One region of the Anabaena sp. FACHB-1391 genome, then DNA from elsewhere that is predicted to be linked to it. Evidence: riboswitches for the same ligand, from Rfam matches in the RefSeq annotation. Region 1 holds a riboswitch; the other holds the start of a gene.
The links. Region 1 has a riboswitch for cobalamin ahead of cobG (precorrin-3B synthase). Riboswitches for the same ligand answer to the same signal wherever they lie in the genome.
Positions count from the first base shown of each region.

Region 2: it holds a riboswitch for cobalamin, as region 1 does, so the genes downstream of both, H6F62_RS16095 (energy-coupling factor ABC transporter permease) here and cobG (precorrin-3B synthase) in region 1, are expected to answer to the same signal.

Region 1 covers NZ_JACJQS010000041.1:35,707-41,409, reverse strand. Annotated here, with positions in the region: gene cobJ (precorrin-3B C(17)-methyltransferase) at 1-1,453, opposite strand, end outside; gene H6F62_RS17095 (precorrin-2 C(20)-methyltransferase) at 1,548-2,255, opposite strand; gene H6F62_RS17090 (precorrin-8X methylmutase) at 2,255-2,881, opposite strand; gene cobG (precorrin-3B synthase) at 2,874-4,340, opposite strand; cobalamin riboswitch at 4,382-4,540, opposite strand; gene H6F62_RS21270 (hypothetical protein) at 4,606-4,737, opposite strand; gene H6F62_RS17080 (CopG family transcriptional regulator) at 4,849-5,100, opposite strand; gene H6F62_RS17075 (hypothetical protein) at 5,442-5,703, opposite strand, start outside.
Region 2 covers NZ_JACJQS010000036.1:25,582-48,011, reverse strand. Annotated here, with positions in the region: gene metK (methionine adenosyltransferase) at 1-699, shown strand, start outside; gene H6F62_RS16120 (pentapeptide repeat-containing protein) at 1,081-1,539, opposite strand; gene H6F62_RS16115 (hypothetical protein) at 1,982-2,761, opposite strand; gene H6F62_RS16110 (ABC transporter ATP-binding protein) at 2,991-3,812, opposite strand; gene cbiQ (cobalt ECF transporter T component CbiQ) at 3,787-4,599, opposite strand; gene H6F62_RS16100 (energy-coupling factor ABC transporter substrate-binding protein) at 4,602-4,898, opposite strand; gene H6F62_RS16095 (energy-coupling factor ABC transporter permease) at 4,885-5,664, opposite strand; cobalamin riboswitch at 5,686-5,849, opposite strand; gene H6F62_RS16090 (YtxH domain-containing protein) at 5,975-6,343, shown strand; gene H6F62_RS16085 (hypothetical protein) at 6,355-6,759, shown strand; gene H6F62_RS16080 (TPM domain-containing protein) at 6,935-7,744, shown strand; gene H6F62_RS16075 (phosphate ABC transporter permease) at 7,777-8,460, opposite strand; gene dapB (4-hydroxy-tetrahydrodipicolinate reductase) at 8,546-9,382, opposite strand; gene H6F62_RS16065 (DUF1815 family protein) at 10,025-10,414, shown strand; gene H6F62_RS16060 (alpha/beta hydrolase) at 10,657-11,481, opposite strand; gene metG (methionine--tRNA ligase) at 12,462-14,057, shown strand; gene H6F62_RS16050 (NYN domain-containing protein) at 14,279-14,908, shown strand; gene lptC (LPS export ABC transporter periplasmic protein LptC) at 14,908-16,152, shown strand; gene H6F62_RS16040 (D-alanyl-D-alanine carboxypeptidase) at 16,393-17,712, opposite strand; gene H6F62_RS16035 (LOG family protein) at 18,139-19,209, opposite strand; gene trxA (thioredoxin) at 19,433-19,756, opposite strand; gene H6F62_RS16025 (GuaB3 family IMP dehydrogenase-related protein) at 20,089-21,252, opposite strand; gene H6F62_RS16020 (YdcF family protein) at 21,463-21,993, opposite strand.

The DNA.
Region 1 (5,703 bases):
ATACAGGGTTATAGAAAGCAATCACAAAATCACTTACCGCCGCAGTGGTGATTCTTTCGGCGATAATTTCCCAAGGCTTTAAAATATCAGATAGGGAAATTACGCAAAAGTCATGTCCCAAAGGCGCACCAATACGGGCGGAGGCGGCTTGCATAGCGGAAATACCAGGGGCGACCTGAATATCAATTGTGCGCCATTCTGGTTTATTATATTGGTCTAAAACCTCAAAAACCGCCGCAGCCATTGCGTAAATACCGGGGTCGCCAGAAGAGACAACCGCTACATATTTTCCCGCTGCGGCTAAGTCTAGCGCCTGATAAGCCCTTTCTGCTTCTACTCGATTATCTGATTCATGGACGCGCTTGCCGACAGCCAAGGATGCAATTAAATTAATATAAGTTTTATAACCTACTAAATCCGTAGCTGAATGCAAAATTTCCCTTACTTGTGGTGACATCCATTGAAATCCACCAGGACCAGTACCAATAATGGCTAATTTCCCCTGGGCTTGTCCTGTTGTGGTGGGGTTGATAATTTGGCTGGAAATGGCGACAGCAATAGAAGAACATGAAGATGATATAATTCGACCGTCTGTACCTGTGGCGGCTAAGGCTAGGGCTGAAGCGGAGGAGAGTTGGTTTTCCCGAAAAAACCGGACAGGAACGTTTAAAGCCTTAGCTACAGCATGGAGTTGGGAATTATTGGCCAAGTGAAGAGGTGCAAATATGCCAGCGACAGCAACAGATGCTAAGTTAGATTTTGTGAGTATTTGCTGAATTTGAGTAATTGTATCTGGTTCTGGGTTGGTGAGAGCGATCGCTATGGTCGCAGGATGATAAACTAAACAATTACAGTCATAATTACCCAAATATTCGGTAATTTTAATCTTTAACTCGCCGTTTTCATCAATAGGTAAATTACTCTCCCTCAACCAAGGTGCTGTTCCGAGTAACTTGACTTTTTTCCCGGACAATAGGTCAGCAATAAATTTTTTCCCCTGTTCTGGGTTAGCTAAATGATATCCCCAGGGGGGAGACAACAAAGCGGTATGAAACCGGATATCCCCCGTGGTGGTAATTGCTGGTTTAATATTCAGCACTTCTCCAATTTGACGGGCTAAATCATTTACACCACTCAGTCCACCTAAAAGCGGTACTACAGCACTTCCATCTTCTGCGACAGCTAAAAGAGGTGGTTCTTGTCCCTTATCATTTAAAATGGGTGAAATTGTTCTAATGAGAATCCCAGCCGCACAAACACCAATTATTGGCGTACCAGCAGCAAACAATTCCCGCACAGTTTCGCCAAAGTTGGTAAAACTAATATCAATATCATGAGTACGACTAGCTAAACCGTATAATTTCGCGGTTGCAAAGATATTAGTAATTTTCCGCCCCACAATAACGCTATTTTGACTTAAAACTACAACCGCTGGGACTACTCTTGTATTCATGTATTTGACGAAACTAAGCTATTGAGAATTTAAACGGGATAGAAATGGGTAATTAACCGCAGATGAATATCAAGAGTTATCAATTCCCAATTTCCTACAATTTATTTTTGGTAGGGATGATAATCATGGAAAAATAGGGTACTTCCAAGGGGTTAACCGCATCTAAAGGTAATATACGTTGTTGCGTACTTGTAGCGCGTTCAATATATCTAGCCCGTGAAGCTAGTCCCAATTCATGGAGAAGATTCCTAATTTTAGAGAAATGACGACCAAGTTTCATAATGGCCGCCGCGTCAGTGGTTAGAAGTTGGCTAGTTAGTATTTCTATTGGTAATGGCGCAGGTAAAACGGTAAGAACATCATTATAATAAGTAAATGGCAAACCTAAAGCCACAGGACAAGCCATAAGTGAGGAAACTCCAGGAACAACTTCTGTTTTGTATTTATCAGCTAATCGAGTAAATAAATACATAAATGAACCGTAAAAAAACGGGTCTCCTTCACAGAGAACCACCACGTCTCGACCAGCGGCTAAATGGTCAGCAATGGGTTGAACTTCTCGGTCGTAGATAGATTTGGCATTTTCTGGTTCTAAGGCGCGAGGAAGATGAAATAATACCTCAATTTGATGATTATCCAGGTAGGGGGAAACAATCTTTCTGGCGATACTTTCTTTATCTACCGCTGACTGATAAGCAACAACGGGAACGGAACGGAGGATACGTAAGGCTTTTAAGGTAATGAGTTCTGGGTCTCCAGGTCCGACACCAATTCCATAAAGACGACCTCCAGGATTAGTCATTACTCTTCCTCACTTGCTAAAGCGTTAACAGCAGCCGCAGCGATCGCACTTCCGCCCCGTCTTCCATGTAAAGTTAAGAATGGTACATTGCGGCTATCTGCGGACAATGCGGCTTTTGACTCAACCGCACCCACAAAACCGACGGGAAAACCCAATATTAACGCCGGTTTAGGAACTCCCTCGTCTAGCATTTCCAATAGCCTAAATAGTGCTGTAGGTGCATTTCCAATCACCACTATTGCCCCTTCTATATGAAAGCGCCATAATTCTAGGGCAGATGCTGATCTTGTATTTTTTAATCTTTTAGCCAGTTGTGGTACTTCTGGATCATTTAGGGTACAGATCACCCTATTATTTTTGGGTAGTCTTTTTCTTGTTATCCCTTCGGCTACCATGTGAGAATCGCACAAAATCGGTGCGCCGTCAATCAAGGCTTTTCTCCCAGCTTCTACCGCTGTAGAAGAATATCCTAAGTCTTTGACAATATCCGTCATTCCACAGGCATGAATCAGACGAACAGCAATTTTAGCTACATCATCTGGTAACACATGGAGATTGGATTCTGAGCGAATAATTTCAAAGGATTTAGCGTATATTTCGTTAGCGTCACGGATGTAATCAAACATGGTATTTTAAAATTGTAACTGTTGAATTTGGACTGGATTTGCTAAATAATTGGTTTAATTGGTGTTTTTGACGGTCAATAAACTGGCTGAAGGATTCCTGTAAACTTAGACGTTGTTGCTGATACACTGCCAATATTTGCTGAATGATCATTGGAACTTTAGCTAAAGTCACATATTCATAGAGCAAATGACCAAGAACATAAATTTGATAACCGGGAAAATTTCCGCCGGCAACACCAAGTAAGGTAATATCAGCTTGGGTATGTTGAGCGCAAGATTTACTGCACCCACTAAAATGGATATTAACCGAACAATCTAAAATCATAAGATTTTCTAGGTATTTTGCCAAGTCTAAAGCATCATCTTTCGTTTCTGTGGCCGCAGCAGCACAACCTCGTTTCCCAGAACAAGCTACTAAAAAACTTTTGATGTCCGTTGGTGAATAGTTTAAATCCAAGTTGGTAATTTCTTTCTCAACTTCTATGATTTGATTTTGGGGAATGTCGCTTAATATTAGGTTTTGCCAAGGTGTTAACCTGATATTATCATCACCGTATCTTTTGGCAAGATTAGCTAAACCTCGAATTTGATAGGTTTCTAGTCTTCCTAAAGGTAAAACAATACCAATGTAATATAACCCGCTTTGTTTCTGGCTATGAATGCCTATAAGATTTTTCTCTCGCAGAGACGCAGAGGCGCAAAGAGAAGGTTTTTCAAGATTAAATTCAAAATTAAATGTGTTTGGCTCTAATTCTTCTTTGACTTGGTGCAGATATTTTTCGATGGTGATGTGATTGATAATTTCTCGTAAACGTGGTTTACAACGGTTGTTAATGTCTATGTGTTTGAGGTAAGTTTCTGCTAATGCTGCTAAAACTGCTATTGTCTCTACTGGTTTAAGTAAAATTCCCGTGTCTTTGGCTGGTTCTCCTTTTTCTCCATAACTGAGATATAATCGCCAATGGATATTGCTGTTAATTAATTCTGCTGCTAAGATGATATCATTAGGGCGGTCTTTTAGGGAAATTTTGCCTCCACCATCAAAACACACACTAAATTTCGCCGATAATTGGGAGAGATGAGAATGTGCTGTAATATATTTTTCCCAAGCTTTAACTAAGGGACGAGTATCTATTAGTTCTTGAGTATCAATACCCGCTGTAGGACTAGTCATAATATTGCGGATATGGTCTACACTAGCATTAGTAGAAGCTAAACCTAGCGCTTGTAATTTTTCCAGAACTTGAATATTTATCCCTTGTTTAATTTCTCTAATTTGGATATTAGCGCGGTTAGTAATATCAATATAGCCCCCACCATAATGATCAGAAATATCCGCTATGGCCTCAAATTGTTGAGAATTAATCATTCCCCCTGGTATTCTCAGACGACAGAGAAAACCATCTTGGGCTAATGTATTGTAAAATAACCCTGGACAAGCAGTCAATGGAAATTGCAAAATCGTGACTCCTTCTCTGTGTGACGCAGAGACAGAAATTGAGTAGATACCCTAGAATTGGCATTCTGACTTACCCAACTTTAGATTTGAGATTTTTAGTCAAATCCAAAATTGCTTTACAGCTGCGGCACAGTCCCGGAATTACACCGAAGTTTCCCAACCCTAAGTTTTAGCATTGTACCACAAAATAGTATTTTATGCTATCGTTAATTTTTTTAGTCATGAAGAGGATACCAACCACTCATTAACAAAGGTTTACGAACAACTATAATAAAGGGGTAACGGGTTTATTCATAGGTAAGCTAATTATTGTAGCCCGAACCATAGCAGTGGCGGTATTAACTAACTGTTGATAGATAGTTTCGGGTATTTGTAGTGTAATAGTTTCAGTAGGCATAATTTCAATAAATAAGGATACACTAATGATAATTTAATCAAAAATCTTTAATATTAAGTCTTGATTTTTTCCCTATTGCTAATGCTAACCAAAATCCTGTATCTGCTATAATCATAAAGATTCTTCTAAGATGGTTTTTAATTGAGTTTTGTAAGTGCTAGACAAATCTGGATCACCTTCTCCACACGCAATAAAGTCACTTTGTTTAAGTAAAGCAAGAGGATCATTTTCTGGCTGTTTAATTTTTTGATAATAAAGATCAATTGCGGTTTGAATAATTTGTTTGATATCTTGGTTGGTTTGTTGTTGAATGATATTAATCTGATCAAGAATGATTTGATCTAAAGATGTATCAATGTTCATAATTTCTCCTTATAAATAGATAGAATAATTATAACACTAATTTAATTGACTGGATTTTAAAAGCAAAAAATAAATTTCTTGGCTAATAGCAAAATTAAGCTAAAGCTGAATGAAGATTGATATTTATTAAGTCTGTTTTAACAGACTTTTGCTATGAGACTGAGAATTCATTCTCAGGCGGTTTGGTGGGAAAATGAAAGATGTATATTAACAGCAAAAAACCCTCGATAAATTAACCGAAGGCTTATTAATTTTATGTTTACAAGTCTTCTATGAAATAATCAGATGACTTAAAAAATTGGTGATTTCCAATATTGTCAAATACAGCAAATCAGAAACTACTAATTTAAATTTTGACTGTGGCTATCGCTTAAATTGCTTACTACCTGAGATGCAACGTATCCACCTACTGCTCCTACTGCTAGTGTTGCTGCTACAGGAACTAGAACTGGTGCTGATACAACAGTTGTAGCAGCGGCCGCTAATGGAGCTAAAGCTGTTACAGCTGTTTGTCCAATAGCAGCCCAAGTAGCAACTAAACTTGTTGTATCCGTAAGAGCAATAACCGTTACTGCGCTACCGGAAAACATTCCGGCTGCAAAT
Region 2 (22,430 bases), on a different contig from region 1:
ACGGTAGTCTATGAAGATGGTAAACCTGTAGGTATTGATACTATCTTGGTTTCTACTCAACATACAGCTACTATTGGCGATATTAGCGATGATGCTGAGGTACAGGCAAAGATTAAAGCTGACCTGTGGACGGAAGTAGTAGAACCTATATTTGGTGATATTACTATTAAGCCAAGTCAAGAAACCAGGTTTTTGGTTAACCCCACTGGTAAGTTTGTTATTGGTGGACCTCAGGGAGATTCTGGTTTAACAGGACGGAAAATAATCGTTGATACCTACGGTGGTTATTCTCGACATGGTGGCGGTGCTTTTTCCGGTAAAGACCCCACGAAAGTAGACCGTTCTGCTGCTTATGCTGCTCGCTATGCTGCTAAAAATATTGTCGCGGCTGGTTTAGCACAAAAGTGTGAAGTACAGCTAAGTTATGCCATTGGTGTGGCTCGGCCTGTTAGCATTTTTGTTGATACCTTTGGTACGGGTAAAGTAGATGATGAAATTCTATTAAACTTAGTTAAAGAGAATTTTGAACTCCGACCAGCGGGAATTATCCATGTGTTCAATTTACGTAACTTACCAAGTGAAAGAGGCGGACGTTTTTATCAGGACGTTGCGGCTTATGGTCATTTGGGAAGAACGGATTTGGATTTACCTTGGGAACGTACGGATAAGGTAGATGTGTTAAAGCAAGCAATTAATTAACATAATTCGGGTTTAATTGCTTAAGTAGTTAGTTTGACAACAAAAAATTATACTGAGGTTATGGATAATTTAATTATCTATAACCTCTTTTTTAATTGAGTTGTAACTCACACAAGTATCATAATTCCTAGACTGTAGTTGGGACTTATTCCTATCTCAGAGACAGTAAGGGAAGAGAATCAGGGATAAATCCGGTAGTACAAACAAAATATATTTCCTTTTGTGAAACAAACTTAAAATGTGTAAATTTAACTGCCTAAGTTGTACTGCATTTAATTTGTATGATTCTAGCGGGCAAGACTTGTACTGAGATTGGTCGAAGTATGCCCGCACCACAACATCTAGCTAGATTAGGATTATCAAATTTAGATGCGTAACAGCTTAGTCCCAATCGGGAAGAGTAGTTCCATATTCTCCACCAATACCGATTCCTGTGTTATATATACCAGCATCGGTAATATTAATATTATCCATTGATGCTTGATAGACGTTAGAATCGTGAATGGTTGCCCGAGTCAGGTTGGCGTTGTTGAGATTGGCTTGTTTTAGGTTAACATTGGTAACAAAAGCTGATGTTAAATTAGCACCTGCTAAATTTGCTCCCGTCAAGTCAGCACCTTCTAAGTTAGCATTTGTCAGGTTAGCACCTTGAAGGTTTGCGCCCCGTAAGTCAGCACCAATCAAATGAGCACCGCTGAGGTTGGACCCTGATAGATTACACTGAATACATTCTCTGGTTGACAAAAGTTTCTGCAAATCTTGTTTGCTTCCAGCTTGAACTGAATTAGCTAGAAACAGGGGAGTTATCAAGGCCATAGCGGCTAATAGTTGGAGTTTCATAAAATTTCCCCCTTTATAATGGAGTTATGTCCGTTCTTGCCCTCACGCCTTTATTGTCTCACTAATTGGCTGGAGAATGTTGATTTAAATGACAAGCTTGATATTTTTTCACAAATGGGCAAAATATAGAGTTAGGATCTAGAGGATAATTAACCGCAGATAACCGCAGATAACCGTAGATAACCGCAGATAACCGCAGATAAGTTATCAAGAAATCTGGTGAAAATTAAATGCGCGTAACCACCAAACCCTTGTAGAGACAATTTATGAATCGTCCCTATAATTTTTTTTATAAGATATCTATTCAGTAAATCCCGAATTTATTCTCTCTCTTCACATTTATATCTGGTAAAAATTATATCTGGTAAAAATTTCAGTTCAAATGAATCATTAATGGGAGGTGTAAATCTCCCATTACCCATGAAATTATTTTGTCGTCTTATTAAACCAGATAAATAGTATTCGGCACAATGGGAAATATTGCATATTCATACCAAGCTGTCCAGATAAAACTCCGAATCCAGCGTTGACGTTTTTCCAAACTTAATTCATACTCAAATGTACCAGAAGATTGATCAATGGAAGATAGATGAGAGTTGCAACCGCAGCCATGTTGATAGGTAAAACCGTATTTGGAGGCGATACTTTGTACCTTCATTTGCATGGCAAATACCTTACCTGCGTGTAGTATAGCATCCCAACTACGTTTATGTTCTATATCTCGTTGATCAAATCTTAAAGCTCTTTCTTCAAATACATGATCTCGATAAATTGGCGCTAAATGGACATGATAAAAACTTGCTGGTAGATCATAACCAAATTCCTGGAAAAGTTCTAGTCCAATACGCGCTACTTTGATTTCGTCACTGTATTTACAACCTTTTGATTCCAAATTACGCAAAACTTCTTCAAAGTTAGGATAATTATGAACTATAAAATCATGACCATAAAATTCTAGGGTTTCTCGTGCCATTTGCCCAAATAGCTCTGAAAATGAGCGTTTTAAATGAAATAATTGGGGACGTTCATTAAACAAGTCAACATCACCATATTGCAGTTTATATTGAAATAACTGCGCCATTTCCACATAGATTTTTGCATCACTGAGTTTAACATTTGCCCTACCTTTAGCAATATCTTGCCACACAGAAGGTAATTGAGAAAGGGTAACGGCATTTTCACCAACAATGACTGCAATATTAGGGACTTCTTGAAGCTGCATATCCAATTTCCACAGAGATTTTAATTAACTAATTTACTATAAATAATCTCCTTTTTATTTTATTAACAGAATTAAAAAATGTTTGACAGACTGTCTTTTGACATTCCACTTCTAAGTAGGTTAGGTTGACCCAAGGAAACTCAACATTTTCGGAACTTTGTTGGGTTGCGCTGTCGCTTAACCCAACCTACAATGTATTCACAAAAATATATTACGGTTAACTACATTTTCAAATATCTTTTAATATCCGTTGTCGGACTCGTTCTATAATTATTCTCTCTTCAGGTGATAGCCCATTAAACAACATTTCATATATTAATGGTACACCCAATTCTAATTCTTCTAAAAGTGTCCGTTGGCTAAATACATCTTCTGGTTTTCCTTCTAGCATCAATTGTCCTTTATCCATAACAAAAACCCAATCTGCCCAGCGATATACTAAATCTAAATCGTGGGTGGCCATTAATAAAGTATGACCATGTTGATGAATTTTTTTGAGGGTTATCATCAAATTACGAGTATGTTTAATATCTAAATATGCCGTTGGTTCATCTAATATTAAAAGCTGCGGTTTTAGTACCATAATATCAGCAATGGAAACTCGTTTTTTCTGTCCTAAACTGAGATGATGTACTGGTGTTTCTGCTAAATTAGTTAATTCAAATTCACGTAATATATGTTCTACTCGCTGTTTAATTTCTCCTGTGGGTAAACCTAAATTACATAAACCATAAGAAATATCTTCTTCAACTGTAGAAGCTACTAATTGTTGTTCAGGGTCTTGAAATACTAAACCGACTTTTTGCCGGATTTTACTGAGATAATGGCGATTATAAATTAATGCTTCACCACACCATTTGACAATTCCAGAACTTGGTTTATATAGTCCATTAGCCAGTAAGAAAAGTGTGGTTTTACCACAACCATTTTGACCAATTAAGGCACATTTTTTACCAGAAGGAATCCTCATGGTTAAACCATTTAAAGCTGATTTTTGTGAACCTGGATAGGTGTAATAGACCTGATCAAATTCGAGTAAATATTCCTGCATTTCGGCAAATTTCTAATCCTATTAATATTACACAGCCACAAATTGCTTCAATGGTATATCGTGGAGATAAACGATAACGTCGGGGATGCCAAAATCGCAATTCACCAGCGAAACCTCGTGCTTGCAATCCCAGAGAAAATTGACTATATTGTTGTAGAGTTCGCTGCAATAATTGTCCGATTAATAATGCTAAACTTTTCATGCTAGTATGCCAATTACGATAGCCATTACGAGAATTTTCTGCTGTCCACAATTCATTGGCTGTTTTTAATAAAATGAAAATAAACCGATACATTAGTAATAATAAATCAGTTAAAAGCACTGGAAATCTTAACCAACGTAGAGTTTGCAAAATTTCTGTAAACGGGACAGTTAACATGAGAAAATATAAACAAGAAACAGAAGCTAATGCTCTAGTTAAAATCCTCCATGCTTGAATGCAGCCACTCCGACTGATATAAATATAGAAGTCTCCAAAATTTAACCCATAAAATGAATCTAATTTCACAATTTCTAGATGAGAAATTTCAACTCCATTTACCATTAATGCTGGTAAACTTGTCAAACAAAAAACTATAGTGAATATTAACAAGCGCCAATAAACTCCAGCCGGAATTTTTGCATAAATTACTGTCCAAATACTCATCCAAATTACTATCAAAATTTGCACTAGAGGATGACTACAAAGAGAAATAATCAGAGTGGTAAATGCAAAAATGAGTTTATGTTCTGGTGGTAATCTTCGCAGTTGATTAGTGTAAGCTAGGGTATCTAATTTTAAAGTCATTCTTAACTTCTTTCTCGTTTTGAACGTCCTTTATATACACCAATTGCGTAACCAACTACTCCCGCACCTAAAGCTGCTTGAGAAGCAAATAATAAACTGGCTATTTCCCCACTAGCTGGTGTAAATGGTGATTGAAACCAAGGTTTATATTCAGGTTGTATTTCTGTAATAGCGGCTTTAGCTTTGTCATCAGAACCGCCGAACTTTCCATGAGGCACAAATATTAATGGTGCAACTCCTAAGGCTAAAACTGCTAATATTAAAAACCAGTTATTTAAACTTTTATTAGATTGATTCATTACCGTGATTTCTTCCCTTGATTAATTGCAAAAGTTCCAATTCTTGAGGATTATAAGATTGTAACCAGTTCCAAACTAAGACAGTTAGTAATCCTTCACTAATTGCTAAGGGTACTTGAGTAAGGGCAAAAATTCCCGCGAATTTGGCAAATGAAGCGATAAATCCACCGACTGGTGCAGGAAAAGCCAAGGCAAGTTGGATAGAAGTGATAATATAGGTGAGTAAATCTGCCAAGGTTGCTGCTAAAAAGATGGCGATTTTTTGTTTACTACTCAGCCGCATTGTGGTATTATATATCCAGTACGCTGCATAGGGTCCAGCGATCGCCATGGAAAAAGCATTTGCACCAAGTGTGGTCAAACCACCATGGGCCAGTAACAAAGCTTGAAATAACAATACCAAGCTACCCAAGACTGTCATAGTCAGAGGTCCAAACAGCACCGCACCTAATCCCGTTCCTGTGGGGTGAGAACAGCTACCGGTGACAGAAGGAATTTTCAACGCTGACAGGACAAAGGTAAAAGCACCAGCTAAACCTAATAAGAGTTTCAATTCTGGGTTAGCTTGGGTAATGCGAGTTAGACTACGCAATCCTAAAATGAAAAATGGTAATGTTACAACCCACCAAAAAATTGCCCATTGCACTGGTAAAAAACCTTCCATAATGTGCATTGCGTAGGCAGGTTTGGGGAAACCAACTACCAAGTAAAAACTAATAACAGCCATTAGGGTGAGACTAACTAATGCCTGTTTTTTTCTGGACATAATCTGTACCTCGCAGATTTATATAAACGTAATTCTATCGGTGGGCATTCTGACTTACCATATTTTGGCTCACAGTTGCGGGACAGTGCCGGACTTGCACCAGACTTTCCCCCTTACGTCCAATAGTGCAGCGAGGTGTTAGCCATTGGCTGCTCCCCATCAGAACCGATGGTAACAACTATATCATTATTCCCAATAGAACTTAATTCTCTATACAACTTAGACAAAATCCGGGTGCTTTGTCACCCCAAATTTTCATCGCCAGCGTGCAAGATATAAGATAAGTTTTATAGAGTGGAAAATTAAAAAAATGACTAACAAGCGTTCTGGAATCTTTATTGGCGGTTTGATGATAGGGGCAGCTATCGGCACTTTAGCCGGTTTGCTAGTTGCTCCCCGCACAGGCCGCGAAACGCGTAAACTTCTCAAAAAATCCGCTCATGCTATCCCTGAATTAGCTGAAGATATCTCTACCAGCGTACAAATTCAGGCAGATCGTATTTCTACTAGCACCCTGCAAAACTGGGATGAAACTGTAGATAGACTGCGGGAAGCGATCGCAGTTGGCATAGATGCTACTCAGCGCGAAAGCCAAGGCTTAATTCAGAAAAATACTGTTGATGTTAGCAGCATCCCAGACAAAACCGATAATTTGACTCAAAAACTAGAACGTTCATAAATGAGATAACAGTGATTGATCCTTTATTTTGGTTGGGACTATCTATCCTCTTGGTTGCTGCTAGTCTCACAGCCGTTTTAGTGGCATCTATACCTGCTTTACAGGAATTAGCCCGTGCCGCTCGCAGTGCTGAAAAATTTTTTGATACTCTTTCGCGGGAGTTACCACCTACTCTTAATGCTATCCGCAACACCAGCTTAGAAATAACAGATTTAACTGATGATGTTAGTGAAGGTGTCAAAAGTGCCGGTCAAGTTGTCAAACAATTTGATCAAAGCCTAAATACTGCCAAAAAACAAGCAGAAAATCTTCAAATCAGCACTCGTAGTGTTTTAATTGGTATTAAAGCTGCGTGGACAAGTTTCAATCGGAAAAAACCTGCTAAAAGAAATGCCAGAACCTTAACTAATCAATGATAAATTACCAATAACATCACAGTTATCTCCAGTCCCTAATTTCTCAATCAGGTTTTGTTGATCTATCTAACTAATATTAGAGTAAAGTAAAGAAGTGTAAAGAAGTATCTCTTTTACGTGACTCTTTGCAAAGCACTTGTTACATTATCCTGTTAATAATAGTATAAAAACGTTCATGCACCTGTGTTCTTGGCGACGAATTTTAGTATCAATTGCCTTATTTTGCTTTGCTGGGTCAATCTGGGCAATTAATTCTCCATCAGCCCTAGCTTATGAAAATCCCGATTTATTACCGGGCTTTGTTACACCAGTAGTAGATTTAGCAAAAACTCTCCCTGACCCCCAAGAAGAAAAATTAGTTAAAGAATTAGACCAGTTTGAAGCTGATACTGGTTGGAAATTGCGCGTTTTAACGCAGTATGACCGCACCCCAGGTAGAGCAGTAATTAAATATTGGGGATTAGATGATAAAAGTATTCTCCTAGTCGCGGATGCCCGTGGTGGTAACATTCTTAGTTTTAGCGTAGGTGATGCAGTTTATCAATTCTTACCCCGCACCTTCTGGATTGAACTACAAACCCGCTTTGGTAACTTATACTTTGTCCGTGAACAAGGAGAAGATCAAGCCATTCTCCAGTCCTTAGATTCAGTCAAAGGTTGCTTACTTAAAGGCGGTTGTAATGTAGTTCCTGGACTCCCTAGAGAACAATGGATACTCACCCTTGTCACCTCCGCTGTCGGTGGAATTATTTGCGGTTTTGCCGCTCAACCCCGCAACGATAAACAAATAGTTGCTTGGCAATGGGCGTTAATTTTTTCACCCTTATGGGGAATGTTATTTATTGCCTTCGGTATTGCTCCAGTTATTACCCGTACAAGTGACTGGTTGCCTCTAGTTCGCAATATTTCCGCCTTTGCTATTGGTGCTTTAGTGGCTTATTTATCCCCTGTTTTTAGTCGGCCTCCTTCGGGGGCTGAATCCTGAGAAGTTTAGGGGACTGGGGAATAGGGTATTCTCTACCCCCCTTTTCTTCCTGAACGACGGCGAGGTCTTCTTTCTTGGTTCGCACGTAAACGCATACTAACTTCATTAAAGAAGTCTCGTCGGAGATATGGATAATCACTTACCCATAGGTCACGACTAGGAATATATATATCACTAAATTCTTCAATTGTGCTTAAATCAGCACGATTTGACATGACCACCATTTCGGCTATTTGACCACGAGTAATGGCTTTGTGGGCAGGACGTAGTGGGGCTTCAAATTCAACACTAAATCCTGTGTCGTCACCTATTTCTAGGTTAATCCGCTTTTCGCGGTTTTCAATAATTACTAACTCACCTTTACTGTTGACGGTTTCCTGTTTGCCCATTAACCGATCTGTAATCCACCAATCTAGCACTCGTCCCCGGAAAAATCCACTGTATTTGTAACGGCGGCATTTTCCATTGCGGATACTTGCCTGTAATATGGGATACCATAGCCAAAAGAAAGCACCAAATACCCCAAAAAAGAATATGAACCCAAATTCCAATCTAAACAAAAATTGTATCAGCAGTAGCACAGCCATGGTAACTACGGAAATTAATAGCCGCTGCAAAAAATTACTAAACTTCCCCCAATAGTATTTATATTGTGGTCCAGAGGCAATTAGGGGAATAATTTGTTCAAATTTTTGCCGAGTTAGGGGAACAAGCATATTTTAGATTTTGGATTTTGAATTTTAGATTTTGGATTGGAAAAATCGCCAATCGAAAATTTCTCACAGATGATTGCTGAGTGTTTTACAGTATTTTTTCTAGTCCATATACTAACGACTTTAGCTGGTTAACTTTGCGTATGGCTAATAATACTCCTGGCATATAACAGGCGCGATCGCTGGTATCATGACGTAAGGTATAAATCTGCCCAGCGGCACCAAAAATCACCTCTTGGTGGGCAATTAGTCCTGGTAAGCGCACACTATGAATTCTAATCCCTTCATCTGCTAAACTGCCTCTAGCTCCTGCTATTTTCTCCGTTTCTTCCACCATAGCAGTGTTAAAAGTTTTGCCCAGTTCTCCCAATAGTTGAGCAGTTTGAATGGCTGTACCGCTGGGAGCATCGGCTTTTTGGTTATGATGGAGTTCGATAATTTCTACATGATCAAAATACTGAGAAGCTCTAACAGCCGCTTCTTGTAGTAATACCATACCAATAGAAAAGTTGGGAATAATCAAACAACCGGTACTGGCTTTTTCAGCAAAATCACTTAATTCTTGAATTTGTGCGGGACTTAAACCTGTAGTTCCTACAACTGGACGAATTCCATAGGCGATCGCACTGCGAATACTGTTATATACCACATCAGGATGGGTAAAATCAACTAGTACACCTGGCTGCATCTGTCTTTCCCCAGCCACATAGGCCAACATAGGTTCTAACTGATTGCTAATTGGTACTTCTAAGGGTTCACTTAAACCCGCTAGTTCTCCAGCGTCTTTACCTTGATGTTGCGGAGTAGTATCAATTGCACCCAGTAGAGTCAAATCAGATGCTTGGGCTACTGCTTTAATGACCTCACGTCCCATTTTACCAGCCGCACCATTGACAATAACTGGGATAGAAGCTTGATTGCTCATAGATTTAACAATTATTTTCAATTCAACAATAAAATTGTCTCACAAATGCAAGTCTGACAAGAATAGACTTTAAATGCTCAACAGCTTATTTAGTAATTTCTGTGTACGGGCGAACGGCCGTTCGTCCCTAAATAGTATTCTTTAAATAAGATATTGAGTATGTATATTCAACAGTTCCATTAATTTAATCCGTGCTATACTGTATGGTATTTATTGGCAGTGGACATCAAAATCAAAATAACGAAAACAGGCGTTAGATATGGTGAATTAGCTCAATTCGGCTATACATGGTCTCTAATACTGGAAATATATAGCTTTAACGAACTTGACTATCAGTGGATTTAAGTTAAACTGAAAGCGTCTTAATTTGATCAAGTACAATTCAGACGGATAGAGGAGGCAAAAATGTGAATTTTAGTAACTGTGTCCAGAATAGTGGGTAATATAAGTACCAGGAAAATTTAAATTGAATAGTTTGATACTTCTTAAATCATCGTTATCCACTAACCTGGAGGAGATAACTCATGAACGAATTCATAAGCAACCGAAAATTGTAATAAGTAGTTTACAATGCCAATTAGTGAGAGAATCTAAAGAAAATATAAAATAAACTCAAATGACTGTGGTGTCTGGAGGGCAAAAGTGTTTTTGAGACTAGCAAACGAACATAGACAATTTGTACAAGATTTGGTAATGAACTTGAAAGCCTTGGCGGTTGTACTAGAACGGCACGGTTATCCTGCTTCCTGCTATACTTGTGGCGATCAGATGAACAGCGCATCCTTTATGGTCAGCTTAGGAGACAATCATTTAATTCGCTTTTTAGTCTCAGATTATGGGATTACTTGGACAGAAATGCGTGATGATCGTGAATTAATGAAATTAGAAGGTGCAGAAGCGATTAACCAGTTAGAAGAACTAGCTACCCTCGTCAAACAGTCTATACAAAAGTCTAGAGATACTGAGTATTCATCTCCGACAGGTAAACGCATTTTACAGAAAAGTTCAGGAAGGGTGAAAACCCAACCATAACAACTTGAAACTATGTTTGGGTTGAAAGTTGTTATTTCCCACTAGGTTCGAGAATGACAAACCAATCTGTCTACTGGCTATAAGTCATAAATTATAAATTATAATTTATAATTTATATTTATCAGCCAGCAATCAAATTCTTATCACATTGAAGGCTACGGGCATTATATCTGATAGCGCGGCGTGACCTTACCCATAGACCAGTTCTGAAAATGTTAAAGATGCTGATCATTCATTATGCTTTACTGTTGATGTGACAGTTTTTGGTATAGCATATTTATATTAACTTCTAGAAAATCATTATCTTTGAGAATTTGATACAAATTCACATTTTCCTCTAACAAACAAGCATGACCGCTATTTGGAAGGATAAATGTTTTGCTATTTGGTAAAATACTAGCCAATCTGGCGATTTCGGTAACGGAAGGTAATAAGCGATCATTTCCACTACCAATAAGTAAAACTGGTTGTGTTAACTTTTGCAAATCTTTTTTGTCAATTTGAAAATCTCGCAATAGGGACAACCGCCAGTTTACAGTCTCTGGTGGAATCGAACCCATGGACGCGAGAAGTATTTGGCGCTGGCTTTCAGAAACGCGCTCTAATGAGGCCAGAAATGGTAACAAAGCTAATGAACCAACATTAAATAATAATGATGGGACAAACTGAGTAAGCTGGGATATCCAACTAAACCAAGGCTGATGCAAAAAAGAAGAAGCGGGATTAATTAAGATAATGCGCTTAAATAAATGTGGTGACTGGGTTGCTACTTTCATCGCTAAACAACCACCGAAGGATTCACCACAGAGGTATATTGGCCGTTGACGGCTTTTTTCCAGTTCACCATGAATCAAATCTAAAACATTTCTGGCTAAAACATCCCAAGTACCAAGATGGTTTTTGGATATAGCCAAGCAACGAATATCTAAACCTATTGATAATTCAGGGATTTGGGCTTGTAACAATTGACCAGTGCCATCCATTCCTGGTAAATAGATAAATAAAGGAGCATCTGACTGTACTGGTTTTGGAGTCAAAAAACAAGGTTTCAGGTCAACGGCTGGCATTTTGCGGCTTTTTTTTAATCTATTCTATCTTTAACTTTACCGTTTCTCTGATGCAAATGGGGATTATGGCATATTTTCTTTTTGTCTCCTGCTAAAATCAACCTTTCCAGACAAAAAACAACCCACTCTGAAACCATGATTACAGAATTTCTAGCAATTTGTATTCATCATATATAAATATGTGAAAGCGTCAAATCCCCCTAACTGGCAATAATGTCACCTTGGCATTACACATAATACTATAGCATTCCGCAACGATTATGCACTTAAATGACATTGGATTACCATATCTAAAGTAGTGATAAATCTCTATATTGCTAGTGGTTAATCTACTGACAATGCTCAAAAAATTGCAGTTTATCTTGATGTATTTTGAAAATTTACTGACTATAAACTTATAAATATTTTCAGATAAATTTCGTCAAAAATATCAGACAGGAAAGCTGGGTTAGGAGTCACCCAGAAACCTTGTTCAGGAAACTCCAAAAAATATCTAGAAATTTCTTGTAGTCGGGGACAAAAAACCAGCTAATCATCAACTACAGGTATCTTGCTGATCCCAGAAGACGGGATAGTTTATTTTTTGTGATGCCCTAAATCATTAATCTCAAACAAAATCATTGCAGAAAATCCTGAATATTGAAACTAATACTCTTGTCATGAATTGGAGAATTTTATATGCTCAATTTTATGCACATCATCATCTATATTGCTGGAATTTGCATTAGTGTATTCTCTGTGACTACCAATGAAATAAACAGGTTTTACCATGATTATTAGTAACTGCTTTCCCAAATTTGACAAGAAATCATTTAGGAGTTTTATAGAAGTGATGAAACAATTCTCAATTCCATAAATTTGTTACGATTAAGGAGTAATTTAATAAAAAACCGTAGCAATGTTATATAATTGCCTAGTTTTATCTAGATAATCTAGATGATTAAGAGAGAAAACTGATTAATAATTTGCTTTTATTGTCCATGAATTTAGTGAATAAAACAGAAAAGACTTTTGCACTGACAACACCGCTATATTATGTCAACGATGTCCCCCATATTGGCAGTGCTTATACAACTATAGCGGCAGATGTCATAGCCCGGTTTCAACGCTTACAGGGAAATCAAGTTTTACTAATTACGGGTACAGATGAACACGGACAAAAAATCCAGCGTTCAGCAGCCAGTTTAGGAAAAGCACCGCAAGATTTTTGTGATCAAATTGTTCCCAGTTTTACAAGATTGTGGGATTTACTCGATATTCAATATGATCGCTTTAGTCGGACTACTGCACCCCGTCACGAGGCCATAGTTAAAGAGTTTTTTCAGCGAGTTTGGGAAAATGGTGACATCTATCAAGGAGAACAACAAGGTTGGTACTGCGTTTCCTGTGAAGAATTTAAGGAAGAACGGGATTTACTAGAAAATAAACGCTGTCCCATCCATACTACCAAAGAAGTGGAGTGGCGGGATGAGCAGAACTATTTCTTCCGTTTGTCTAAATATCAAACTCAGTTAGAGGAATTTTACCAATCTCACCCTGATTTTATTCAACCTGTGAGCAGACGAAATGAAGTTTTCAATTTTGTCGCTCAAGGTTTACAAGATTTTTCCATTTCCCGGGTAAATCTTGACTGGGGTTTTCCTGTACCTGTAGACTCTAAACATACATTGTATGTGTGGTTTGATGCTCTACTGGGTTATGTAACAGCATTGTTAGAACCAGACGCAGAACCAACTTTAGCTAATGCTTTACAGACATGGTGGCCAATTAATCTCCACTTGATTGGTAAAGATATTTTACGCTTTCATGCTGTTTACTGGCCAGCAATGCTGATGTCAGCAGGTTTACCTTTACCAGATAGGGTATTTGGACATGGTTTTTTAACTAAAGACGGTCAAAAAATGGGTAAAACTCTGGGTAATACCCTTGATCCTATCACTTTAGTGGAAAATTATGGTAGTGATGCCATTCGTTATTACTTCCTTAAGGAAATCGAATTTGGGAAAGATGGCGATTTTAATGAAATAAGGTTCATTAATGTTTTGAATGCAGATTTGGCGAATGATTTAGGTAATTTGTTAAATCGCACTTTAAATATGGTGAAGAAATACTGCTCTAGTCAAGTACCGTCCATAACCCAAGCAACTATTCCGGCGGAAAATCCTTTAAAAATTATCGGGTTAGAGTTGGGAGACAAGGTGAAACAAGCATATACAGCTTTAGCTTTTAATGAAGCCTGTCACTATGTTTTATCTCTGGTACAAACCAGTAACAAGTTTATTGATGATCAAGCCCCTTGGTCGTTATATAAACAAGGTAAACAGGAAGATGTGGAACTGGTGCTATATGCGGTTCTGGAATCTGTGAGACTAGCAGCTTATCTCCTCTCCCCAATTATTCCTAATATCAGCAGTGATATTTATCAGCAATTAGGCTGGGGAATCAACTTTAATGAACAAAAAGAAAGTGCAATTTTAGCCCCTTTTTGTACCCACTCAACATGGGGAATATTATCCGATAAACAACAATTGGGGACACCCAAACCAGTTTTTAAGCGGATAGAAACATCAAAATAAAAGATTAATTTTGGGAACTGCTAATTCCTTCACAAAACAATTCGGGGCTGTACTGTCACCAATGACAGTTGGGAACATGAGTCAATAATCAGGGCTTTTTCGCTGCTGATTTTATGAATCCTGATCTATCAGCCCCGGAGACTTATCATAAGCCATTCTAACAAATTATGTAGTTAGAAATTTCTATCATAACAGGAATAACAACACAAGGTATGACAACAATGTTGAATAATTTGGAAAACGACTCGATATTTACGCCAGAACAAGTTTTGGAAAATCGGGGACGGGTAGCTATCTTTATTGACGGCTCAAACTTATTTTATGCAGCACTACAACTAGGAATCGAAATTGATTATACTAAGTTATTGTGCCGTTTAACTGGTGGATCAAGGCTATTACGGGCTTTTTTCTACACAGGGGTAGACCGGACAAATGAGAAGCAACAGGGCTTTTTATTGTGGATGCGTCGCAATGGTTATAGAGTCATTGCTAAGGATTTGGTACAATTACCAGATGGTTCTAAAAAAGCTAACCTAGATGTGGAAATAGCTGTTGATATGATGGCTTTAGTTGATTCCTATGATACCGCAGTTTTAGTCAGCGGTGATGGCGATTTAGCTTATGCTGTCAATTCTGTCAGCTATCGTGGTGTTAGGGTAGAGGTGGTGAGTTTGCGATCTATGACTAGTGATAGTTTAATTAATGTTAGCGATCGCTATATTGATTTAGAAGCTATCAAAGAAGATATTCAAAAAACTCCCCGTCAAAGTTACCCATATCGGCCATTGTCTAGTATGGGCTTTTTAGACGATCCTAGAGGTAGTGATAGACATCTAGAATTTCCAGAGTAATGCAATATTCACAAGACAGGGAGAATGGAAGACAAAACTCAAAACGTCAGCGGGGAAGTAAACATCGTTCCCCCCACTTCTATTCATTTTCACAGTTTAGATTACGAACAAATTGGGTTTACCTGTCTTTATCATTGTTCTTAGGGTTATGGTTATCTGCTTGTAGTAATCCATCTACACCTAACCAATCAAAAACTAATACTTCATCTCCAAGAGAAGACGAAACTAAGTTAACTTTTTTTGGTGTGGATTTAGAACAATTTGATCAGGTAGGGAGGCCGATTTGGAAAGTGAAAGCCAAAAAGGCAAAATACACTACAGATAAACAAATGGGTGAAGCGGAAAGTCCTCAAGGGGAACTCTACCAAGACGGAAAAGTTGTCTATCAAATTAAAGCAGAAAAAGCTGACATTAAGCAAGATGGTAAGCAACTTTTTCTTCAAGGTAAAATTGTGGCTAGTGACCCCCGTAATGGTATTGTTTTTCAGGGTAATGAGTTAGAATGGCGACCTCAAGAAGATTTATTAATTGTCCGTAATCAGTTAAATGGTAGCCATAAACAATTACAAGCAACAGCCCAAGAAGCTAAGGTAAAAACTCGTGAACAACGGGTAGAATTTTCAGGAGGAGTAGTAGCAAAATCTACAGATCCACAGTTACAAATGCGAACTGAGCATTTAATATGGCAGATTAAAGAGGATAAATTATTTAGCGATCGCCCTATCCAAATAGAAGGATATAAAGATAACAAAATCTCTGGCCGCAGTCAAGCTAATGCCGCCGAAATTAACTTAAAAACTCAAATTGCAATTCTCCAACCACAGGCCAAATTAGAGTTAATAGATCCGCTAATGCAAATTACTAGTAACTCTATAACCTGGAATATTCAGAAGGAAAATATCACCACCAATTCTCCCATTCGTGTCTTCAAAGCTGCTGAGAATCTAACTGTCACTGCTAATCAAGGAAAAATGAACATACCAGAAAACACTGTCTATCTCACTGGTAATGTCAATGCAGTTGGACAACGTAGTCAGTCTTTAAAATCAAATCAATTGACTTGGTATTTAAATAAAAAATTGTTAGAAGCCCAAGGAAATGTAATTTATCATCAAGTTGCACCAAAATTAACTTTTCAAGGAGCAACAGCGGTCGGTAATTTAGAAACAGAAAATATTGTCGTTAAAGGTGGTAATTCTGGACAGAAAGTAATCACAGAAATTATCCCCCAGGAAAATAGGTAATAAGGAAGTTGAGCAGAAATCATCTTCTCTGGCTTCCTTCTCCTGAGAGGATGTTTTAACAGTATATGGCACCCTATGGGCGAATATAAAAGAGCTTATGGCTTCACTAAGGGATACGCTACTACACAAGCTAAGTCCACCTGGGTGAAATCATGAAAAAATTAGGTTTTTTCTATGTAGACGCAGTTTATAAACGCTAAAAATCGTATTAACTTCTACCTAAAAACAGACAACGGACAGCTAACCTCTATACAAAATCTCATTGCGATTAGCTGCACCAAAATTTGGTAAAGAATTATCTAAATGAGGGACAAGGGTAGGGGGAATATCCGTAGATACTTCTAATTCTTTTTCTAAATGTTGGAGAAGTTTATCTTGTTCAGCCCGAAAAGCGGATATATTTCCACCACGGTTAATAATTGTAAACCAAACCAAACCGCGATCGCGTGTAGGTACAACTCCTGCTAAAGCACTAACATCATTAAGAGTACCAGTTTTCATCACGGTTGCCTTGGGCATATGTCGAGAGTGTATTGTACCTCGGTTATCCAGTCCCGAGGTCGGAAATAAATCAGCTAAAGTCAACTGATAAGAACTAGCTTCACGTTGCAATGCCATAAATATAGCACAAACGGCTCTGGGAGAAATCCGATTTTCCTTACCCAAACCAGAACCATTAATGAGGAGAATTTCTGACTTCGAGACTCCAGCAAGTTGGGCTGCTGTATAACTAACTACATCAGCACCTCCCACAGATTCAGCCAACATTTCCGCAATATCGTTATTACTAAAAACATTCATTTCCTTAATTATTTTTTGCAAAGGTAAGGAAAGATGACGTACCAGCAAAGTTTGTCCTACTTTCGGTTGAGGGTCTACCTTGATATTACCAGCAATAATAACTTGGGGTTTAGGTGTTCCCTTGGGCATAACAGAATATTGGAAAACCACAGAACGAGACCAAGTACGGTGATTTAGTGCTTGTTTGAGTAATTGACCCGCGAGTATTGGATTGCGTTGGAAATTCATCGCAAAAGCACCAGTAATGATTAAATTTCCCTTTACCTGCTTAATACCCATTTTATTCAGAGTATTTCCCAGCGCGATGGCCTCTTCCCCAACAAACATAGGATCACCAGTACCAGTAATCACTAAATCGCCCTGTACCACCCCATTTACCACCGGTCCAGTGCTACTAACTAAGGTCTGAAACTGGTGATTTGGTCCCCAAGTTTTAAAAGCCGCTAAGGAAGTAGCAATTTTAGTTAAAGAAGCAGCGGGTAAAGGTATAGTACCTTGATGGTTAGCCATTAACATCGGTCCCGACTGTAACCAAATCCCCTGAGAGGACATGAGATTTTGGTCAATTAATTTTGATGTAATTAAACCCTTGAGATATTCTTGTACGGTTATAGCTCCGGCCGGGCTAGGATCAGGGACAATAATGAAGCTAGGGCTACCTTGCCAAGCCAGTACACTCAAGGCTTCTAGAGGTTGAATTTGTACCTTAGCCATTTCTAGCCACAGAGAAAACAAACCTGATCCTAATAATTCCAGCATAGTTAAATTCCTCTATTTTATTTTTTTTGTGAATCATTCAAGTAATCTACTAACGTAATACGCCACGCCAGGTATCAGATGAAATCTGCTGTATTTTAACCATACGGTTATTTTCCTATTCCTGTCTTCCTTCGAGCCTTTGCGCCTTTGCGTGAGATGTAAAAATCGCAGTAGTTCCTAATTCCCAATCAAGACTACTCTGTGCGCTATATCTACGTAATTAGTCTCTATTTCCTATTCCTTGTTTCCTCTTTTCCTAATCACATCTACTAATATACAAGCCTGATTATATTTATCAGTATTAAGTCATAATAATTAGTATTATTACATATTTTTAAGTCAATCACATTACATGATATGAGTTCACCTTTTTTGTTTATTCCCTATTTGCTGCCATATTTTGACTAATTAATAGATTCCCGTAGTCTATTTTCTTTCTGGATGTGCTGCTTCCTCTGGAGTAGGAATTACCACTTGATTAATTACTCCAATCATTTGATATAAACGCCCTAAATCTCGTTGATTAAAATATAAAACTAAGCGGGGTAAATTAGATGTTTCATCTTGTCCTTCTTGGGGTAATGCTTGACTTTTGACAATTTTGCCCGTTACCAGGATATCACTAAAGTTAGTATTAAGTGCTTCTACTTGATCATCTGATAGATCTTCTCGCAACCGGATCACCAACTGATCACCAACATAACGACTAGAATGATAAATTTGGTAAAAACTAGTAATAGCATTACAGGCAACTTCTAGATTATCTGTAATTGTGTATAAACTAGGATCATCAGGACTAACAAGCCCTGTCTTTACCAATTTCTCATCAATATACTGACTCCAGGAGCGCCAATAATCACCTCCCGGTTGATCAATTAATACTAAAGGAACTGGACCAAATTTACCTGTTTGGCTTAATGTCATACATTCGAAAGCCTCGTCTTGAGTCCCAAAACCACCGGGAAACAAAGCTACAGCATCACTTTCTTTTAAAAGAAATAATTTCCGGGTAAAGAAATATTTAAAGTTAATTAGTTTAGTATCACCGTGAATGACGGGGTTAGCTTGTTGTTCAAAAGGTAACTGAATATTTAAACCAAAGGAATTGTCTCTTCCAGCGCCTTCCTGACCAGCTTGCATAATTCCACCACCACCACCAGTCATAATCATAAATCCTAGCTGGGAAACAGCGCGACTAAATGCAACGGCCATTTGGTATGCTGGTGTTTCTGGTGCTAGACGGGCAGAACCAAAAATAGTAATTTTACGTATATGACGGTAGTGATAAAATAACTGAAAACCACGTTCCATATCTACTAAAGCAGCAGATAGTATTTTCCAATCAAGACGTTCAATGTCACTATCCGCAAGACGCAAAATTGTAGATAGGGACTGCTGAATAAATTGCCGATGTTTTAGTGTCGGTAAACGATCTATTAACTCAGCAATATCCGCTTGCAGAGAATCTAATGGAGAAAAAGACGCTTCAGAGGTCATGGTTAAAGCCGCAATAATGGCATCACATTGTAATATAATCCAAGTTGGTAGTTATCTAATTCAAGGGGGAAAAGAGTAATTGTTAATATCTTGACCAGATACATAAAAATGGTACTGTCCCTAGACTTTTTTGTAGTTGAAAAAAGAGAGGGGACGCACCAAGTTTGTCCCGTAATTCATTTGTCAATGAATAACTCAAAAGAAGTTTGTTGTCTATTGAGCTTCAAAGATACTTTTCCAAAGTGTTAGATAAAGTGGTTTTAGGTACAGCACCGACCACCATATCTACTTTTACTCCGCCTTTGAAAATCATTAATGTAGGAATACTGCGAATACCGTACTCACTAGCAATTTTGGGATTTTCATCAGTATTCATTTTCACAACTTTTAATTTTCCTTCGTACTGAGCGGCAATTTCTTCGACAACAGGAGCTACCATGCGGCATGGACCGCACCAAGGAGCCCAGAAGTCAACTAATACGGGTACTTCGCTGTCGATTACTTCTTGCTTAAACGTAGAATCTGTAACTTGTGCTGCTGCTGACATACCTAAAAACCTTTACATAAGATATTTCCGAGGTTGGTGAAAATTCTACCACAGCAAAAACCTCCTCTTTGAGTTTAAGGATGAGTATTTGCAAAGAAATTAGAAAATTCATGTCCAACATAAGGAACCGCCCGAACAATAGTCCGGGCGGAGTGTGGTGTGAGGAGTGAACGGAAACATTTGTCTCCGCCATCTCTATTGTAGGCTAGATATGTGATTTTTCCAGTCATTCTTTAGACTACTAGAAAAGTTTTTGGAGTTGTTACAGCGTTAGGAGTCAGAAGTCAGAAGTCAGGATAAAGCCCTTACCCATGACCAATGACATGAATGAGTTATTTACCCATACCCAACTGTTGGGCTTTTTGGTAAACCTTGCCTTCGGTTAACAGAGAAGGAGCAATGACGACTTCAACTTGCTGCATTTCTTTAATGTTTTTAGCGCCTAAAGTTCCCATGCTGGTTTTTAAAGCTCCTAAAAGGTTATGAGTACCGTCATCTAAGCCAGCAGGACCTGTGAGTATTTGTTCTAGCGTTCCGGTAGTACCAACGCGAATCCGAGTTCCACGAGGCAATACGGGGCTAGGAGTTGCCATGCCCCAATGATAACCCCGGCCAGGGGCTTCTGCGGCTCTAGCAAAGGGAGAACCAATCATCACACCGTCTGCACCACAGGCAATACATTTACAGATGTCTCCACCGGTGATTAAACCACCATCAGCGATGATAGGAATATATTTTCCGGTTTCTTGGTAATAATCGTCTCTAGCGGCTGTACAATCAGCGATCGCAGTAGCTTGAGGTACGCCCACGCCCAGGACTCCGCGAGAGGTACAAGCTGCACCAGGTCCAATACCCACTAATACTGCTGCTGCACCAGCTTTCATTAATTCCAGTGTGACTTCATAAGTGACGCAATTCCCCAAGGCCACAGGAATGGGCATAGAGCGGCAAAATTCCTCTAAATTAAGGGGAGTAACAGATTCTGGCGATAGATGATCAGTAGAAACTACTGTAGCTTGGATAAAAAATAAATCTGCCCCTGAAGATGCTGCTACCTCACCATATTTGCTTGCACCTGCTGGAGTCGCACTAACCGCCGCAATACCGCCTTGTTGTTTAATTTCCTGAATACGTTTTTCAATTAATTCCGGCTTTATTGGTTCGGCATATAGTTCTTGCATCAGGCTCACAAATTCGTCTTTGCCCACGGAGGCAATCCGATCTAAAATCGGTTCAGGATCAGCATAACGAGTTTGGATACCCTCTAAATTAATTACTCCCAATGCCCCCAACTGGGACAAACGAACAGCCATTTTTACATCAACTACACCATCCATTGCACTGGCAATAATGGGGATTTCTCGCTCAATCTTGCCGATTTTCCATTTAGTATCAGCTAAACTCGGATCGAGTGTTCTGTTACCAGGGACTAAAGCAATTTCATCAATTCCATAGGCTCGACGAGCCACTTTTCCCCGCCCAAGTTGAATTTCCACGCTTTCACTTTTCTCAAAACTGTTTAAGCTAGGGTATCAAATTGTGGTGATATTGGGAATTGGGGATAATTGAAAATTTGGGATTTTTAATTCTAATTCTGTTCTGATCTACTAGTTCGGGTTGGCGTAAATAAACCAACCATTCTCAATCGCTAGCAATCTTACGGGAACAGCGACTTATTACTTTTGACTGTTGACTTGGGGTCAGTATTAGGGTTTATTTTTACCATGATTAGCACCTGTATAACCTGTAGCTACCCAAATAACTGCCCTAGCACCATCTCGAATAGATTTTTGAATGGGTTCTGGTGAATTTTTTGAAGGAACTGATACGGGTTTAAAATTCATGCCTCGACTACCTAAAACAATTTCACCAACTACGCAAGCACGACGCATATGAAAGTCAGATGTAATTAAATAAACACTTTTTATACCACGAGAGCGCAATTCATCTACTAAAGTAGTGAAATTAGTAACTGTGTCTACAGCTTCATAATCTAAATTTAAACGACGGGGATCAACTCCTGCACTAGCAAATATTTTTTTGGTATGCTGAGGTGGACTACCCCCAGAAATCCAAATCGGTATATTTGGATATTGATGGGCTAATTTAGCTGTAAACTTTTCCCTTTCTAACAGGCGAGTAGAACCGCCTAAAACTAATATTGCTTGTGGTTGTATAAACTGGTTTTGTACAGCTTTACACCCCCACCAGATGAATAAGGCTAATATGCAAGCCATAAACCCTAAAGATTTACCAGTCAACAGTAGCTGATTTAAGGCCCTATTGGTATGTCTATTTCGATGGGAATTTTCTTTAAAAATCAGCACCATGACGGAAAAAGATGATGGTTAATATAAGTTTTGCGAAGTCCGCTTACAAAGAATTTGGTAAATTTGCAATTAAAGTCACTGAATCTATGTTGCTGTAATTTCTGTCATATCCTAAACTATCTTAGAAAATCAATCAAAGGTGTAAGAGCAGTTATTTACGACATAATTTTTAAATGCACATCAAAGACCTAGTAGACTTAAAAGCTTGAATTAGTGTAACTTATTGCTAATGGGACTAAATACAATTTTCTGTTCTTAATTAATACAATCAGGACAAAATCTACGGGTTGTGATATTTACTCGATACGGCACTTTTCTTTTTCAAGTACCAGACCTAAATATCT